Regions from separate parts of the Kitasatospora brasiliensis genome, predicted to be linked through region 3. Evidence: riboswitches for the same ligand, from Rfam matches in the RefSeq annotation. Region 3 holds a riboswitch; each other region holds the start of a gene.
The links. Region 3 has a riboswitch for cobalamin ahead of QWJ13_RS00270 (prenyltransferase/squalene oxidase repeat-containing protein). Riboswitches for the same ligand answer to the same signal wherever they lie in the genome.
Positions count from the first base shown of each region.

Region 1 (4,564 bases), on a different contig from region 3:
AGCCCTTCCGCGCGCAGCCCGACGGGGGGCGCCGGCGTCACTGTGCCCTCCCGTCGGCCCGCCCCTGGCGCCACAGCAGCCAGGCGAAGAAGGGCGCTCCGAGCCCGGCCGTGATGACGCCGACGGGGATCTCCCGCTCGGGGAGGACCGAGCGCGCCACGATGTCGCTGCCGACCAGGAGGGACGCGCCCATCAGGGCCGACACGGGCAGCAGCAGGGCGTGGCGCGGGCCGCAGACGAGACGGACCACGTGCGGTACGACCAGGCCGAGGAACCCGATGACGCCGGTGTGGGCGACCAGGCACGCGGTCACCAGCGCGGCGGTGGCGACGAGGACCCAGCGGGTGCGCTCGACGTGGACGCCGAGGGAGCGGGCGGAGGTCTCGCCGAAGGCGAAGGCGTCCAGGTCGCGGGCCGAGGAGGCCAGGACCGTGACACCGGCCAGCGCGACCGCCGTCAGGAAGACGGCGGTGGGCCAGCGCACGCCGGCGACCGAGCCCAGCGTCCACTCCATGACACCGCGCGCCGCGTTGCGGTCCCCGAGGACCATCACGACGAACGAGGTGTAGGCCCCGCACATCTGTCCCACCGCGATGCCGGCGAGCACGGTCCGGGTGGTCGGCAGCGACCGGGTGCGCGCCCCGGCCAGGGCCAGGACGACGGCGGCGGCGAGCAGCGCGCCGGCGAAGGCCGCCGTCGCCACCGCTCCGGTGCCCTCGGCGCCGGTCACCCCGACGCCGAGGACGATCACGGTGACCGCGCCGGCGGCGGCTCCGTCGGAGATCCCGAGCAGGAACGGGTCGGCCAGGTCGTTGCCGGTCAGCGTCTGCAGCACCGCGCCGCAGACCGCGAGGCCGGCGCCGGTGGCGGCCGCTCCCAGGACCCTGGGCAGCCGCAGCTGCCAGACGATCCGGTCGTCCAGCAGGGTCACGTGCGGGTCGCCCAGCCCGAGACGGCGCAGGACGACGTCGATCACCGTCCGGAGCGGCTCGGGCTGCGAGCCCACGGCCAGGCCGAGGAGCACGGTGGTCAGCAGCAGGGCCACGCCGACGGCCAGGACCGCCGTCGCGCGGCCCCGGCCGGAGCGCCGCGCGACGGGGTGGGGCGCGGTGGTCATGAACCCGGGCGCAGCCGGCTCAGTCCGGCGGACACCTTGGCGGCGCCGTCGGCGAGCAGCACGCCGGGGGTGGACTCCGAGAACGGCAGCACCACGAAGGCCTTGCGCCGCACGGCCGCGAGCCGGCTCAGGACGGGGTCGTTCTCCAGGTAGTCGATCCTGGACTGGGCCGAGTCCCAGTCGGCGTCCGCGAGCACGATGGCGTCCGGGTCCGCCGCGACGACCTTCTCCCAGCTCACGGTCTGCCAGCCGCCGGGCAGGTCCCCGAAGACGTTGGTGGCGCCCACGGCGTCGAGCACCAGCTGGGGTCCGCCGTGGCCGGCGCCGACGAACGGCGTCTTGGTGTCCGAGTCGTACCACAGGACCTTCAGGCCCTTGCCCGCGGCCGTCGCGGTCAGCTGGGCCAGCTGCTGCTCCTGCTGCTGCCGGATCGCGGCGGCCCGGTCCGTGACACCGAAGACCTTGGCGACGTCGTTCAGCTCGCCCCACGCCGCCTGCCAGGTCGTCGGCGGCACCAGGGACTTGTCCGAGCAGCCGAACGGGGACACGTAGGACGGGATGCCCTGGCCCCGCAGTTCCTCCCGGGTGCCCGCGACCTTGTCGGTGTACGCGCTGGAGTAGGAGGCGTACAGGAAGTCGGGACGGGCCGCGAGGAGGTTCTCCTTCGTCGGGTACTTCTTGGAGAGCACCGGGACGGAGTCGTAGGCCGCCTTCCACTTCTCCGGGACGGCATCGTCGAGGTAGGCGGTACCGGCCATGCGGGACTGCAGGCCGAGGGCCAGGGCCACCTCGGTGGCACCCTGGTTGAGCGTCACCAGCCGCTCGGGCGGTGCGCCGACGGACACGGTGGTCCCGCAGTTGTCCACGCTGACCGGCCCGGCGCTTCCGGTCGCCCCGCCGGACGCGACGGGCGCGGGGGCGCCGGTGCAGGCTCCGAGCACGCCGATGAACAGGAAGGCCCCGAGCACCCGGCCGGCGCGCATCGCACCGGTGGGACGAGCGGAACATATGGAACGAAACGGACGCGGCTGACCGCTGGGCACGTGTTCTCCAAAACCCTCGTGGAACATGTCGCGCCGTGGCCGGTCTCCTGGCTTCCGCATCGACGCGCCGCGACCGACCTTCCCAAGCGGCTCTTGTGACCCGCCCAGTGGCCCTGACCGCTGGGCAAGCCGGTCAGCGAGGGCCGCGACACTCCGCGGCAACAGTGGCGAGGGCCGCACCGGACTTCGACCGGTTTCCCGTGCACCACGGCGTTGGCACGGTATCAGGCGTGGTCAAAGCGGTGCCGCCCGGCTCCTGGGACGGCCGCCCGGGCCGCTCGCGGCGCCGCCCGTCGCCTGGAGACCGGCGGCGTTCCTCGGACAAGTGGAGTACCCGCACGACGCGCCCGCTCCCCCGTACGGTGCCGATCGCCCGCGCGGTGTTTCGGCCCCCGGCCGCACGCGATAGTGATCGTGCGGCAGACGACGGCGGTCACCCCCAGGAGGACAGATGGCAGAACGCGTCCCGGCGCCGAACGCTCCCGTACCCGAGGAGGTCGGGCGGATGTACGACCGGATGACCCTGCTCGGCGCCGACCTCCTGGGGAACGGGCACGGCTACAACGCCCACCTCGGCTACTGGGACGGCCCGCACAGCGAGCTGACGTACGACCAGGCCACCGACCGGCTCACCGACGTCATGGCGCAGCGCCTGCGGCTCGGCTCCGGGGCCCGCCTGCTGGACGTCGGCTGCGGGGTGGGCGCCCCGGCCGTACGGATCGCCCGCCGCACCGGCGCCGAGGTGACGGGCATCGCGGTCAGCCGGGAGCAGATCGCCCGCGCCGACGAGCTGGCGCACACCGCCGGCCTCCGGGGCCAGGTGTCCTTCCGGCAGGCCGACGCCATGGACCTGCCGTACGCCGACGCCTCCTTCGACGCCGTCCTCGCGATCGAGTCGATGCCCCACATGCCCGACCGGGGGCGGGTCCTGCGGGAGATGCGCCGGGTGCTGCGCCCCGGCGGCAGGGTCGTGCTGACCGACTTCTTCCGACGCCGCTCGCCGTCCCCCGCCACCCACCCGCTGCGGCAGACCATGGGCTCGACGACCGTGCCGCTCGACGACTACCCGGCGATCCTGCGGGCGGCGGGCCTGGAGTTCGTCGAGATGCTGGACATCACCGAGGAGACCGTGCCCCGGTCCTTCGCCGCCCTGGCGGAGCAGGCGAAGGACCTGCACCTGGCGCCGGAGGACACCGAGGCCCAGTGCTACTTCAACCCCCAGGCCGTCATCGACACGGACCTGCTCGGCTACCTCCTCGTCGCCGCCCGGCGACCGCGGGACTGAGCCACCCCCGTGGAGGGCGCCATGACCGTCGCGGCGCAGCTGCCGTTCGACCAGCACGACCCGCTGCGCCTCGCGCCCCGGCTGCGCGAGCTCCAGGCCCGGGGCCCGGTGCACCGGGTGCGCACCGCGCTGGGGGACGAGGCGTGGCTGGTCACCGGCCACGCGCGGGTCCGCCGGCTGCTGGACGACCCGAGGCTCGGCCGCTCCCACCCGACGCCCGAGACCGCGGCCCGCACCGGCGAGACCCTGTTCGACGCGGTGCTCGGCGACTTCGACACCGAGGCCGCCGACCACGCGCGCATCCGTACGCTGCTGCAACCGCACTTCTCGCCCCGGCGGATGCGGGAGCTGCGCCCGCGCGTCGAGGCCCTGACGGCGGGCCTGCTGGACGAGCTGACCGGGCACGGCCCGCCGGCCGACCTGCACGCCGGGCTCGCCGTGCCGCTGCCGGTCCTGGTGATCTGCGAGCTGCTGGGCGTCCCGTACGAGGACCGCGACCTCTTCCGCGCGGCCACCGAGGCCGCCGCCGACACCGGCGACCGGGCCCGTTCGCAGCGCGGGGTGGGCGAGCTGTTCGCCTACGGGCGCGAGCTGGTCGCCCGCAAGCGCGCCCAGCCGGGCGACGACGTGATCTCCCGGCTGGCCGCGGCCGAGGGCGTCGGCGACGAGGAGGCCGCCGGGCTGTCGATGGCCCTGCTGTTCGCCGGGCACGAGACCACCGTGGTGCACATCGGGCTGGGGGCGCTGCTGCTGCTGGCGAACCCCGAGCAGTGGCGGGCCTTGGTGGCCGATCCCGGGCTGGTGCCGAAGGCCGTCGAGGAGATCCTGCGCGCCTCGGCCAAGGGCACCGCCGGCGGCATCCCCCGCTACGCGCGCGAGGACCTGGACATCGACGGCACCGCCGTACGGGCCGGGGACCTGGTGCTGCTGGGCCACGGCGCCGCCAACCACGACCCCGCCGTCTTCCCCGACCCGGACCGGCTCGACCTCGCCCGCCCGGCCCCGGCGCACGTCACCTTCGGGCACGGCGCCCGCTACTGCCTCGGCGCGCCGCTGGCCCGGATCGAGCTCCAGGCGGTGTTCACCCAGCTGGTCACCCGTCTCCCGACGCTGCGTCCG
Region 1 is NZ_JAUOOW010000008.1:209,537-214,100, reverse strand. It holds gene QWJ13_RS29605 (ABC transporter ATP-binding protein) at 1-41, opposite strand, end outside; gene QWJ13_RS29600 (FecCD family ABC transporter permease) at 38-1,117, opposite strand; gene QWJ13_RS29595 (ABC transporter substrate-binding protein) at 1,114-2,100, opposite strand; cobalamin riboswitch at 2,181-2,385, opposite strand; gene QWJ13_RS29590 (SAM-dependent methyltransferase) at 2,612-3,445, shown strand; gene QWJ13_RS29585 (cytochrome P450) at 3,467-4,564, shown strand, end outside.
Region 1: another riboswitch for cobalamin. It lies ahead of QWJ13_RS29595 (ABC transporter substrate-binding protein); the one in region 3 lies ahead of QWJ13_RS00270 (prenyltransferase/squalene oxidase repeat-containing protein).

Region 2 (4,564 bases), 510 kb from region 3:
GCACGGCGAGATCGTCCAGAGCTACAACCTGGCGCAGGCGTTGATCGCCGACGGCCGTCCGGAGCAGGCGCTGACCCTGCTGGCCGAGGCCACGGCCCAGGCCGAGCGGACGCGGGACGAGGACATGCTGATGAAGCTGCCGCTGATCCGCGCCCGCGCTCACCAGGCGCTCGGGCAGCTCGACCTCGCCGTCGTCCAGGCGGAGGACTGCGCCCGGCAGGCCGCAGACCGGAGCCAGCCGGCGAAGGAGGCCCAGGCCCACACCCTGCTGGTCGCCCTCGCCGAGCAGCGCGGGGACGAGGAGCTGGCCGAGCGCAGCCGCGCCCGGCTGCGGGAGTTGCGGAACTAGGGCCCGGTGCGGAAGGACACCCGGGTGCGGTGCTCGCCGGTGCGGATGGTGAGCCCGTGCTCGGGGAGACCGGCCGGGTCGCCGCCGTCGGTGAGCCAGCAGGCCACCGCGGAGCCGAGCAGCAGCGGGTCGACGCCGGGGTCGGGGCGCTCCCAGTCCGGCTCGGCGCGGGCCTCCAGGAGCAGGCCGCCGCGCAGCCGGAGCAGGTGGCGGGCCGGGCCGAGGGCGGCCACCGCGACGGCGAGGCCGGGCAGTTCGGTGGCGGAGTCGGTGAGCCAGCGGGTGGCGGGGCGTTCGGCGCGCACCTCCGTCCGGGCGAGGACCTCCGCGGTGTAGCGCAGGGCGTCGCCGGGGTGTTCGTCGGTGAGGGCGTGGAAGCCGCGCGGGGTGTGGTCGTTCGGGTCGAAGGGGTAGCGCCGCAGGCTCACCTCCGTCCCCTCGCTCTTGCCCTCGACGTCGTACGCGGTGGGCCGCTCGGCGGTCTCGGGGTGCGGCGCGGGCTTGGGGTAGGGCGGCAGGGCCGGCTCGTCCGCGGGTTCGTCCAACCGGTCCAGGAAGGAGTAGAGCAGCGGGCGCAGCAGCCGGGCGGATTCGCCGCGGTGGGCGAGGGAGCGGTCGGTGATCCCGCGCAGGGCGGCCGGGTCCTGGGCGAGGGCCCGTTCGACCTGGGCGGCGAGGTCGCCGTCGGGGTCGAGGACGGGCGCGTTCTGGCCGAAGTCGTAGCTGGGGGAGCGCGGGTCGAGTTCGGCGGCGCCGGTGGCGACCAGCACGGTGGGGCGCTCCAGGGCGGCGCCGTAGAAGGAGACCGAGCCGTGGTCGCCGATCAGGAGGTCGGCGGCGACCAGGGCGGTCTGCCAGCCCTGGTGGGGCGGGATCAGGCGCAGGCCCATCCGGCGGGCGCCGTCGAGCAGGGCCTCGGGGTCGTGCCGGCTCCAGATGTTGGGGTGCAGCACCACGGCGACGGTGTACTCGTCGGCGGGCAGCCGGCGGACCAGCCGCTGGGGGAGGTCGGGGCGGCGGCCGAATAACGAGTGCTCGCTCCAGGTGGAGTTGACGACGACGAGCCGCCGCCCGTCGACGGCGCCGAGGGCGGCGCGGTAGCCGTCCCGGGAGCGCCGGCTGGCGAGCATCCGGTCGAAGCACGGGTCGCCGACCACCCGGGCGACGTCCAGCGCCTCGGGGCAGGAGACCCGCAGCCGGTCCAGTTGCTCGGGGTGGGAGAGGCCGAGGACGTCCACGAACACCCGTCCGCGGTGGGTGAGTTCGTTCCGGGACAGGCCGGCGGCGCTGACCGCGTCGCCGGTGGACTCGGTGACCAGGCGGTTGTAGCCGGCGCCGTGCGGGAGGACGACGAGGCGGGCGTCCAGGCGGTGCATGGAGGAGTGGACGGCGCAGGCGACGGCCAGGTCGAAGCGGCGGCGGACGGCGTCCTCCCAGTCCAGCACGGTGAAGCCGGGCAGGCCGTGCAGGTACTCGTCCAGGGCGCGGTCGGCGAAGGCGGAGCCGGGGTTGACGGTGAAGTACCGCTCGACGCCGTCCGGGCTCAGCAGGGTGAGGACGTCCAGGACCCGGGTGGCCGAGGTGAGGGTGCGGGCGACCGCCAGCACGCGGGCCCTGACCGGCCGGGTGTTCCAGCGGTCGGCGGGCCAGACGTGGGGGTGGGACGGCACACCATGATCGTACTCATCGGGCCCGGCGGCGGCGCGCCCTTCCGGAGATCGGGTCGGCCGGATGTACGGGACGCGTGCGGGCGTCCGCGTCCGGCGGCGTTCTGTGATTCCGGACACCTGCGCAGGTCTGGGGCCTTGCACGGGTCGGGTGAGGCCCCTACCGTGTTGCCCGCCGTGGTGCTCGGGAAGACCGGTGACGGACCCTCAGGGGTCCCAGCCCGGAGCGGCCCTCGCCACTGTGATCGGGTCGTTCCTCCGCCCGTGGAGGAGCGTCGCCGGTACCCATGAAGCCACTGGGCGCCTCGCGCCTGGGAAGGCGGGTACGGGTGTCCCGTAAGCCAGGAGACCGGCCACGGCATCTCACGAGGTATTCCACGAGGTGCTGGAGCGTGATCCGCAGATGACCCTGCCCGAAACCGTGGCCGGCGGCGCCAAGCCGGCCCCCTCCGTGCTGCCCACCTTCGCGTGGCGGCGCGAGGACACCGTCCGTACGGTCGGGCTGATGGGGGTGATCCTGGCCATGCACGTGGTGGCCTTCGGCACCCTGATCTTCCTGGTCGCACCCGAGAAGTACGAGGTCGGCACCCAGGTCTTCGGGGTGGGCCTGGGCATCACCGCCTACACCCTCGGCATGCGGCACGCCTTCGACGCCGACCACATCGCGGTGATCGACAACACCACCCGCAAGCTGATGGCGGACGGGAAGCGGCCGGTCTCGGTGGGCTTCTGGTTCGCCCTCGGGCACTCCTCGATGGTGGTGCTGATGGCCGCCCTGGTGGCGGGCGGGGCGCAGCTGGCGAACACCCTGATGGACGACGAGTCGACCACCCACAAGTGGCTCGGCGTGGTCGGGACGACCACCTCCGGCGTGTTCCTCTACCTGATCGGCGCGCTCAACCTGGCGGCGCTGCTCGGCATCCTCAAGGTGTTCCGGGCGATGCGGGCCGGGCAGTTCGACGAGAAGGAGCTGGAGGCGCACCTGGACTCGCGGGGCTTCATGGCCCGGGTGCTGAACCGGGCGACCCGCTCGATCACCCGGCCGGGGCAGATGTTCCCGGTGGGGATGGTGCTGGGCCTGGGCTTCGACACCGCGACCGAGGTCACCCTGATGGTGATGGCCGGTTCGGGCGCGGCCTCGGGGCTGCCCTGGTACGCGATCGTCTGCCTGCCGTTGCTGTTCGCGGCCGGGATGAGCCTGTTCGACACCCTGGACGGGACGTTCATGAACTTCGCGTACCAGTGGGCCTTCGCCAACCCGGTGCGGAAGGTGTACTACAACCTGACCATCACCGGTCTGTCGATCGCGGTGGCCTTCATCATCGGCACCATCGAGCTGGTCGGGGTGCTGCACGAGAAGCTCGACCTGACCGACCCGGTCACCGGGTTCATCGCGGACATCTCGCTGGACAACGTCGGCTACGCGATCGCCGGGCTGTTCGTGGTGGTCTGGGCGATCGCGATCGGGTACTGGAAGCTCGCCCGGGTCGAGAAGCGCTGGACGCCCGCCGGGGAGTCCTGAGACGCGGCGGAGCGGGGGGCGCAGGGGGCGCGCCGGGGTCACCGGGGGTTCCGGCGGGGGAGCTCGGCGGGCGGTTCGGGCCGGGGGTTCGTAGGCTCGACGCATGGCGGATGCGTACGCGGGGCGGCGGGAGCGGGTGAGGGAGCACTGCGGTGCGGCCGGGGCCGACGCGGCGCTGATCACCCGCGCGGCGAACGTGCGGTACCTGACGGGCTGCGCCCCCTGCGGGGCGACCCTGCTGCTGACCAGGGAGCGGGCCCTGCTCGCGCTGCCGGACGACCTTCCGCCGGACGACACCGGGGAGCACTTGATCGCCCCGGACGTCACCCGGCTGCCGGTGGCGGCCGGGTCGGACACCGCGCTGGCCGCCGCGGCCGCCGCCGCGCTGTCCGGGGTGTCGGGCCTGGCGGTGGAGGAGCACGACCTGACCGTCAGCCGCCACCGGGCGGTCGGCGGCCGGATCGAGGGGGCCGCTCTGGTGGACCTCGGCCAGATGGTCGAGCGGCTGCGGGTGGTCAAGGACGAGCACGAGATCGCCGACCTGCGGATCGCCGCCGAGATCGCCGACCAGGCGCTCGGCGAGCTGCTGGAGTCGATCCTGGTCGGCCGCACCGAGCGGCACCTGGCGATGGAGCTGGAGCGCCGGATGATCGACCACGGCGCCGACCGGGCCGCGTTCCCGGTCTCGGTCGGCACCGGCAGCCACTCCGGCCAGGCCGCCCACCAGCCGACCGACCGCCGGGTGGAGGAGGGCGACTTCCTGACCGTGGTGATGGGCGCCCAGTACCGCGGCTACGGCGTCTCCACCGCTCGCACCTTCGTGATCGGCGCCGCCCCCGCGCCCTGGCAGGTGGAGCTGCACCGGCTGGTCTTCCGGGCCCAGCGGGCCGGGCGGGAGGCGCTCGGACCAGGGGTGGAGCAGTGCGTACCCGACCGGGCCGCCCGGCAGGTCCTGGAGGCGGCCGGCCACACCGAGGCCTCCCCGCACCCGGTGGGCCACGGCATCGGGCTGGAGATGAGGGAGGC
Region 2 is NZ_JAUOOW010000001.1:575,054-579,617, reverse strand. It holds gene QWJ13_RS02595 (AAA family ATPase) at 1-349, shown strand, start outside; gene QWJ13_RS02590 (hypothetical protein) at 346-2,019, opposite strand; cobalamin riboswitch at 2,178-2,388, shown strand; gene nicT (Nickel transporter NicT) at 2,420-3,538, shown strand; gene QWJ13_RS02580 (M24 family metallopeptidase) at 3,642-4,564, shown strand, end outside.
Region 2: another riboswitch for cobalamin. It lies ahead of nicT (Nickel transporter NicT); the one in region 3 lies ahead of QWJ13_RS00270 (prenyltransferase/squalene oxidase repeat-containing protein).

Region 3 (4,564 bases):
GAAGAAGTTGACCTCCATCACGGCGCGGACGTCCTCCACGCCCTCCTGCTCCAGGGTGCCGACGTGGCCCGCCCCGGCGTTGTTGACCAGCGCGTCCAGCCGGTCGACGCCGGCCAGGCAGGCCTCGATCGAGGCCGGGTCGGTCACGTCCAGGGCCCGGACGTCGACGCTGACCCCGGCCTGCTCGGCGGCGGCCAGCAGTGGGCCGGCCTTCGCGGTGTTGCGCATGGTGGCGATCACCTGCCAGCCGCCGCGCGCGGCGGCGACGGCGGTGGCCAGGCCGATGCCGGAGGAGGTGCCGGTGATCAGGACGGTCTTGTCGCTCATCGTGCTGGACTCCATATGTTTATGGACCATAACCAATATGGTCCATAACTATGTGGCCTGATATTTCAGCCTGTCAAGCACCTCGATACCCTGGTGGCCATGCCCCACCCATCGGATGACCTCACCCAGGAGATCGTCGGACTCTTCGCGGCGATCAACCGCCGCTACGGCCGGGAGTCCGAGGCGGCCGCCGCGGTCCACGACCTCACCGCGTCGCAGGCCAAGGCGCTGCTGGCCGCCGAAGCGCCGGTCCCGACCCGCCGGATCGCCGAGAAGCTGCACGCGGAGCCGTCCAATGTGACGGTGATCGTCGACCGGCTGGAGTCCCGGGGCCTGGTCGAGCGCAGCGTCGACCCGGGCGACCGCCGCGTGAAGCACGTCGCCGCCACCGCCGCCGGGCGCGAGGTCGTCGCCGACCTGCGGGCCCGGATGCCGTTCACCGGCGATCCGCTGGCCCGGCTGAGCGCCGACCAGCGCGAGTCACTGCGCGAGCTTCTCCAACTCGTCCTGGACGCATGACGAACGGCCCCCGGACGAGTGTCCGGGGGCCGTTCGTCGGCGGGCGGGGTCAGCTGCCGTAGCGCAGCGAGACCGTGTCGCCGAGGTTGATCGCGGCCGAGCGGGCCGCGGCCGTCGCGGCGCCGCCGTCGACCGACAGCTTCCAGCTCGAAGTGCCCGCGTTGGCAACGCCGTTGAGCGAGGTGACGGCACCGCTGCCGCTCGCCGGGGTGACGGCGCCGACGCAGCCGGACGGCGTCGCGCCGGCGGCCGCGTCGAGCACGTCGCCGAGGGTGGCGGTGGTGCCGGTCGGGGTGATGGTCACCGCGCAGGCACGCGGCTTGCCGGTGCCGTCGTCGACGACCAAGGCGAGCCGGGCGGCCGTACCCGGGGTGAAGGCAGTGGTGGCGGCCCAGCGCGGCTCGCCCGCGGTGACCGGGGTGGGCGGCGCGGCCGTGAAGCCGCCGCCGGCGACGGCGCGCAGCCCGTCCACCGAGGCGTAGGCACTGGGGGAGGTGTCGGTGGGCTGGTAGCGGAAGCCGCCGCCGGGGTTGAACTGCTGGGCGATCAGGAAGTCCACCGGGGTCTTGCTGGAGGCCGACGGGTTGAAGTCCGGGCCCTGCGGGTTGATGCCGCAGGCGTTGAGCCCGGACACCGCCCAGCCGTTGGAGTCGGTGTTGATCCCGTACATCGCCTTGAAGGCGCCGTTCAGCGGGTTGAAGTTGTTCTTCAGGAAGGTCTTGGCCGCGACCACGGCCGGGTCGGTGTTGGGCACCCCGGCCGCGCAGAGCGAGGCCATCGCGGCGCCGGTCATGTCGATGTCGCCGGGCTGGCCGAGCGCGGTCGGGTCGCCCGCGGCCTTGCTGTAGTTCCAGCCGCCGTCGGTGTGCTGGTTGGCGCGCACCGCGGCGACCGAGAGGTCCAGCAATGGCTGCGGCACCCGCTGGGCGCCGGCCTGGGTACGGGCGCCGCCGAGGGCGAGCAGGGCGAAGACGGTGCCGTTGAAGTTGGCGGACGAGCCGTAGTAGCCGGGCTCGGCGGTCTGCCAGTAGGACACCGCGTCGGCGACCAGGTTGCGGCCGGGGCCGACCCGGGCCGGATCGATGCCCGCCGCATAGGAGTTGAGGATGCCGCGCTCGTAGTCGGTGACCACCGGGTTGGCGCTCGGCCAGGTCGGCGCGGCGAGCTGGTTGCGGTACACCAGGCGGGCGTTCTTGGTGGTGTCGCCGCCCGGGGTGATGTCGGCGGCGGCGGTACCGGCGGCCGCGAAGGCGCTGAACGCCCACTCGTTGGACAGGCCGCTGCCCGCGTAGCCGCCGTCCGCGCCCTGGAGGGTGCGCAGGTAGGCGACGCCGTTGGCGCGGGAGGTGGCGATCTGGGCGGGGGTGGCGGTGGCCTGGGCCGGTATCGCGGTGGCGAGCGCGCAGCCGGCGGCGGCCAGGACGGCGGCGGCGGCGAGGCCGCGGCGAGCGGTGAGACGGGAGGCGGTGGTCACGGGAAGGGCTCCTGGGGTAGGGGGCTCCGACCGTGCCCGTGCGTCGACGGAGGTGCGCCGGCGCGGGGGCGGCCGACGCCCGGATCGCGTGGACGTACTTCCGCAGAGCTGTGTGGCCGCCGGGCATTCGGGCTCGCGGGGTGGACGAACCACCCCGTACACCGCTGCGCGTCAGCCCCGGATTCGCACCGGGTTCCCCCGCTCGGCCGAGCCGGGACGTTACCGCATTCCGGCCCCTACCGGCCGTGACGTAGGCGATATGACGAACCGTTGACCCTGCGGGTGGGCGCGTGGTCTGATGAAGCGTTTTTCCTCCGTGGCTGTCAGGGGAAGCCGGTTCGACTCCGGCGCTGTCCCGCAACCGTGTGCCCGTCGTGGCGAGCCCCTCCGGCTCGTGGCGACGGACGAGCCGGAATGCCTGCACCGCGGAATACGCACGAGCGTCGTCGAGGACTGCGACGCGGTACGGAACGCCCCCGCTCCGGGGAGCGCCCTGCTGCACCCGCGTGTCCGCGACCGGCGCCGGAGTCACAGGGAGTCGTTTCCGTGCCGGTCCACAGACACCGTCCCACCGGGTGGCGGCGAGGCACCGCCGCCCCGGCGGCGGCCACCGCCCTGACCGCGGGCAGCCTGGCCCTGGCGGCACTGCCCGCGACCGCGCACGCGGACCCGATGGAGCAGTGCACCGCCACCTCCGGCGCCGTCGTCGCGGTCGACTTCGGCCCCTTCGGCGGCGGAGTGCTGCGCGGGTGCGACGCCCACCCCACCACCGGGATGAACCTGCTGCACAACGCCGGGTTCGCCACCACCGGCACCGCCCATGACGGCCCCGGCTTCATCTGCCGGCTCGGCAACACCGAGTTCAACGGCGGCACCCAGTACCCGACCCCCGACAAGGAGGCCTGCGTCAACACCCCGCAGGCCACCGGGTACTGGTCGTACTGGATCGCCCCGGCCGGACAGGACACCTGGAAGTACGCCACGCTCGGCGCGATGTCCCAGAAGCCCGGGCCCGGCGAGGTCGAGGCCTGGGTGTACGGCGGCACCGACATCGGCGGCACCAGCGGGGCGCCGACCTTCAGCCCGGCGTCGGTCCGCGCCACCGGCGGCGCCTCGCCCTCGCCGAGCGGCGGCGCCACGCCGACCCCGACCGGCACCCCGACCACGACCCCCACCGGCACCCCGAAGCCGCCGCAGGGCGACCTGCCCGCCGCCGCCCGCTGGCTGATCGGCCGGCTGACCGACGGCGACCACGTGGTCGACCCCGACTGGGGCACCCTCGACCACGCCGCGACCGCCAACACCGCCCTCGCGCTCGCGGCGGCCGGCGGGCACGACGACACCCTGCGCAAGCTCGTCGCCTACCTCGCCGCCCACACCGGGGAGTTCGCCTTCCCCGCAGGCGCCGACGCGGCCCCCGACGTCCGGGGCGCCGCGCTGCTCGCCCTGGTCGCCGAGGTCACCGGCGGCAACCCGAGCGACTTCGGCGGCCACGACCTGATCGCCGCGCTCTCCTCCCACCTCTGTGAGGCCCCCGGCCGGGGCGGCGCCTGCGCCGCCGCCGGGGACTTCGAGGGCGCCTCCTGGCCCGTCAACCAGACCCTCGGCCTGCTCGCCCTCGCCCGCGCGGGCGTCGCCGTCCCGCAGAGCGCCGTCGACCGGCTGCTCTCCGCCCAGTGCGCCGACGGCGGCTTCTCCCCCGTCTACGTCGGCCCCCGCGAGCCCTGCGACGCCGACCCGGGCACCAGCGCCATGGCCTCCCTCGCCTTGCGCCGGACCGGCACCGCCGCCGACCGGACCGGGCGCTCCGACGCCTGGATCCTGAGCCGCCAACTGCCCGACGGCGCGCTGCCGGTGGACCCCACGTCCGGCGCGGGCGACAGCTACACCACGGCCCTCGCCGCCCAGGCCCTGCGCCAGGCGGGCCGGGCCCAGGCCCGGACGGCCGCCATCGGCTGGCTCGCCGCCCGGCAGCTGCCCGACGGCGGCTTCGGCACCGACCCGACGGCCACCCAGTCCGCCGGCTACGTCACCGAACAGGCCGTCCTGGCCCTGGCCGGCACCGACCTCGCCGAGCTGACCCACGACATCACCACCCCGCAGCCCGGCGGCCGGATGCCCGACCTCGCCAAGGGCGGCGCCTACCTCACCGATCCGGCCCGACTGCTGGACGGCCACTACTACGAGTCCGTCCCGGGCACCGGCTTCGGCGACTTCGGCCTCACCATCGACGCCGGCTTCGCG
Region 3 is NZ_JAUOOW010000001.1:68,338-72,901, reverse strand. It holds gene QWJ13_RS00285 (SDR family oxidoreductase) at 1-327, opposite strand, end outside; gene QWJ13_RS00280 (MarR family winged helix-turn-helix transcriptional regulator) at 427-846, shown strand; gene QWJ13_RS00275 (prenyltransferase/squalene oxidase repeat-containing protein) at 896-2,320, opposite strand; cobalamin riboswitch at 2,442-2,519, opposite strand; cobalamin riboswitch at 2,623-2,760, shown strand; gene QWJ13_RS00270 (prenyltransferase/squalene oxidase repeat-containing protein) at 2,867-4,564, shown strand, end outside.

Region 4 (4,564 bases), on a different contig from region 3:
GCGAGCTGGTCGGCTACCGGCAGAAGGGCGACCGGCTGCACGAGCTCAAGGACCGCGAGGTCGCCGTCAAGCGGCGCGACATCGGCATGGTCTTCCAGCGCTTCAACCTGTTCCCGCACATGACCGCGATCGAGAACGTCATGGAGGCGCCGGTCCAGGTCAAGGGCGAGACCAGGGCCGAGGCGCGCGAGCGCGGGATGGCCCTGCTGGAGCGGGTGGGCCTCGCCGACAAGGCGAAGAACTATCCCTCCCAGCTCTCCGGCGGCCAGCAGCAGCGGGTGGCGATCGCCCGCGCGCTGGCCATGAAGCCCAAGCTGATGCTCTTCGACGAGCCGACCTCCGCGCTCGACCCGGAGCTGGTCGGCGACGTCCTCGACGTCATGCGCGGCCTCGCCGAGGAGGGCATGACGATGGTGGTCGTCACCCACGAGATGGGCTTCGCCCGCGAGGTGGGCGACGCGCTGGTGTTCATGGACGGCGGCGTGGTGGTCGAGTCCGGCAACCCCCGCCAGGTGCTCACCGACCCCCAGCACGAGCGCACCCGGGCCTTCCTGTCCAAGGTGCTCTGAGAGCCGTACCCCCGGCGCCCGGCAGGCCGTCCTGCCGGGCGCCGCGTTTTCCCCTCGGGGGTAATAGGCTGGAGGCTGTCAGCCCGTTACCGAATCTGGAAGGACCCCTGTGGAGCTCGCCGCCTACGCCGATCTCGCCGTTCGGCTGGTGAACACCGAGGAGCCCGAGCGCGGCACCGACACGCTGACCACCGTGGAAGCGGTGCGCGGCCTGTTCTCCGACTCGGCGCGGGCCGCCGCGCTCGCCGACGAGTCCGACCTGCCCCGGCTGCGGGCAGTACGGACCAGGCTGCGCGGAGTCTTCGAGGCCGCCGCCGAGGGGGACGAGATCCGCGGCGTCGACCTGCTGAACAGCCTGCTGATGGAGTACCCCGTCAGCCCGCTGATCTCCGGGCACGACTACCTGGACGACGCCGGGCGGCCCCGCTGGCACCTGCACCTGGCCGACAACTCCGCCACCGCCACCGCGCACTTCAGCGCGGTCGCCTGCATGGGGCTGGCCGTCCACCTGACCGAGCTGGGCGCCGACCGGCTCGGCATCTGCCAGGCCGCGCCCTGCCGCAACGCCTACCTGGACACCTCGACCAACCGCTCCCGCCGCTACTGCTCGGACCGCTGCGCGACCCGCGCCAACGTGGCCGCCTACCGGGCCCGCAAGCGCCAGGAGGCGGAGGCCGCCGCCCAGGCGTAGCGGCGCGTTCTCCACGCCCGCTTCCAGACGTCCGCTTCCAGACGCCCGCTTCTAGACGTCCTCGACCCAGGCGCCGAGCCGGCGGGCCAGGCCCGGCACCCGGGCCAGCCGCGGGGTGAGCAGCAGCCGCTCCAGTCGACGGCCCGGCGCCAGCCAGGCCGGGCTCGGACGCAGCCGCAGCAGCGCCCGGCCGAGCACCAGCTCGTCCGGGACGGCACCGTAGCTGCGGCTGTCGCTGTCCACCGGGCGGTTGTCGGACAGCAGCCACCAGCCCTCGGCCCGGCGCTCCGCGGCCCGCTTCACCACCAGCAGGTCCTGCTGGAAGGGGTGCCGGAAGAGCACCACCGCGCCCGGCCGGATCGGGGCCCCGTAGCGGACCAGCAGCCGGTCGCCCTCGCGCAGGGTCGGGACCATCGACGGCCCCGCCACGTCGACCAGCCCGAACGGCAGTGCGCTGCCCTCCGGTCGCGTGCTCCGCGCCACGACTCCTCCTCCCGCTCGGCCGACCCCCAGTCTGCCGTACGGACCGTCATCCGTTCGATGTCCGAAATGACATGGTTCCCGGTCCGCCTTTTGCCCTAGGCCCACCGCCCGATCGCGAATCCGGGAGGGCGGAAGGGTAATCTCGGGCGCGGGAAGACGATCTAAGGAAGGACTCCCATGTTCTCTCGTCTGTTTGCACCTCGCGCCACCGCCCACGCCCACTGCGACCTGCCGTGCGGCGTCTACGACCCGGCGCAGGCCAAGCTGGAGGCCGAGTCCGTCAAGGCCACCCAGGAGAAGTACCAGGCCAACGAGGACGCGCACTTCCGCGCCCGCGCCATCATCATCAAGGAGCAGCGCGCCGAGGCCGTCAAGCACCACATCTCGGTGCTGTGGAGCGACTACTTCAAGGCCCCGCACTTCGAGAAGTACCCGCAGCTGCACCAGCTGATCAACGACACCCTGAAGGCCGCCTCGGCCGCCAAGGCGTCCACCGACCCGGCCACCGGCCAGGCCCTGCTGGACCTGATCGCCGAGGTCGACAAGATCTTCTGGGAGACCAAGCAGGCCTGAGCCTGACGAGTCGCCACCCGACCGCCCCCGTCCGGACCACCGGACGGGGGCGGTCGTGCGTTCACGTCCCACCCGCCATCGGTAAGGGTTGAATGCCCTGAGCGGCTGTTATGCTGCCAGGGCGTCCGAGGGGGAAGTCCGGTGTGAATCCGGCGCTGACCCGCAACGGTGAGCGCGGCCCGTACCAGCCCGGACGGCCACGCCAGCCCGATCGCCCTCGGCCGCCGACCTCCCGACAACTCGCCGCGGACTGCGAGGGGAACGGCGCCCCGGCACGCCCGCGCGCCCGCCCCGGCGCACCCGCGGCCCGAGGCAAGGCGCACCCGTGAACCGCCCCTCCGTGGACCGCGCGCCCGCAGACCGCGCGGCCGGCCCGCCCACCCGCCGCGCACCCGTCGCCCCGCTCGCCGCCGGCCTCGCCGTCGCCCTGCTGCTCTCGCTGGTCTGCGGGGTCGCCCTCGGCTCCTCCGGGATCGACCTGCCCCACGTCCTGCGGCTGCTCGGCGCCGGACTGACCGGCGGTCGGCTGGACGCGGACGAGGCCGCCGCCTACGCGATCGTCTGGCAGATCCGGCTGCCGCGCACCATCCTCGCCGCCGTGGTCGGCGCCGGACTGGCCGCCTGCGGCGTCGCCGTCCAGGCCCTGGTGCGCAACGCCCTGGCCGACCCCTTCGTCCTCGGCATCTCCTCCGGCGCGGCCGTCGGCGCCAACGCCGTCCTGCTGTTCGGCGCCTTCGCCTCGCTCGGGGTGTGGGCGATCTCCGCCTCCGCCTTCGGCTCCGCGCTCGCCGCGATGACACTGGTCTACCTCGCCGCCCGCACCGCGTACGGGCTCACCCCGCTGCGCCTGGTGCTCACCGGCACCGCCCTGTCCTACGGCTTCTCCGCCGCCACCACCCTGATGGTCTTCGCCGCCGACCGCGGCGAGGCCGCCCGGGACGCCATGATGTGGCTGCTCGGCAGCCTCGGCGGCGCCACCTGGGGCAAGGTGCCGCTCGCCGCCGCCACCGTGCTGGCCGGCCTGGCCTACCTGCAGTGCGCCGCCGGCCGGCTGGACGCGCTCGCCATGGGCGACGAGACCTCCGCCTCGCTCGGGGTGGACCCGGACCGGCTGCGCCGCGAGCTGTTCGTGGTCACCGCCGCCGTCACCGGCACCGTGGTCGCGGTCAGCGGGGCGATCGGCTTCGTCGGGCTGCTGATGCCGCACCTGGCCCGGATGCTGGTCGGCGCCGGGCACCGCCGGGTGCTGGTGATCGCGCCGCTCGCCGGGGCACTGCTGCTGGTCTGGGTGGACATCGCGTCGCGCACCCTGCTGGCGCCCGCCGAACTGCCCGTCGGGGTGTTCACCGCGGTGCTCGGCGTGCCCGCCTTCCTGCTGCTGATGCGCCGCCGCGGCCAGGCCTTCGGAGCCGGCCGATGAACGGGACGACCGAAGCCCAGGACCTCGCCGTGGACGCCGTCTCGGTGGAGCTGGCCGGCACCCGGCTGGTCCACGAGGTGAACCTGGCGGCCGCCGCCGGGCAGGTGGTCGGACTGGTCGGGCCGAACGGCAGCGGCAAGTCGACCCTGCTGCGCTGCGTCTACCGGGTGCTCAAGCCCGCCGGCGGCGCCGTCCGGCTGGCCGGCGACGACCTGCACGCGCTCACCGCCCGCGCGAGCGCCCGGCGGGTGGCCGCGCTCTCCCAGGAGCACTCCGCCGAGTTCGACTTCACCGTGGCCGAGGTGGTCGCCATGGGCCGGCTGCCGCACCGCCGCGGCTTCGGCGCCCCCACCGACGGGGACGAGGAGCGCTGCGCCGAGGCGCTGCGCAAGGTCCGGGCCGGGCACCTCGCCGAGCGGGGCTTCCTGAGCCTGTCCGGCGGCGAGAAGCAGCGGGTGCTGTTCGCCCGCGCGCTGGTCCAGGAGCCGCGCCTGCTGGTGCTGGACGAACCCACCAACCACCTCGACATCGCCCACCAGTTGGAGGTGCTGGCGCTCGCCCGCGAGGCCGGCCCGACGGTGCTCACCGCGCTGCACGACCTCAACCTGGCGGCCGGCCACTGCGACCTGCTGTACGTGCTGCGGGCGGGGCGGATCGTCGCCTCCGGCCCGCCCCACGAGGTGCTCCGACCCGCCCTGCTGGCCGAGGTGTTCGGCGTCCGCGCCACCCCGGTGCGGCACCCGGAGACCGGCGCCGTCCAGCTGCTGTTCGACCGCCTCGCCCCCTCCGCCTGATCCACCCCGTCGAAGGAACCACCGTGCGTACCAA
Region 4 is NZ_JAUOOW010000005.1:337,447-342,010, forward strand. It holds gene QWJ13_RS21045 (amino acid ABC transporter ATP-binding protein) at 1-569, shown strand, start outside; gene QWJ13_RS21050 (CGNR zinc finger domain-containing protein) at 679-1,260, shown strand; gene sodX (nickel-type superoxide dismutase maturation protease) at 1,312-1,674, opposite strand; gene sodN (superoxide dismutase, Ni) at 1,921-2,316, shown strand; cobalamin riboswitch at 2,405-2,535, shown strand; gene QWJ13_RS21065 (FecCD family ABC transporter permease) at 2,642-3,736, shown strand; gene QWJ13_RS21070 (ABC transporter ATP-binding protein) at 3,733-4,530, shown strand; gene QWJ13_RS21075 (ABC transporter substrate-binding protein) at 4,554-4,564, shown strand, end outside.
Region 4: another riboswitch for cobalamin. It lies ahead of QWJ13_RS21065 (FecCD family ABC transporter permease); the one in region 3 lies ahead of QWJ13_RS00270 (prenyltransferase/squalene oxidase repeat-containing protein).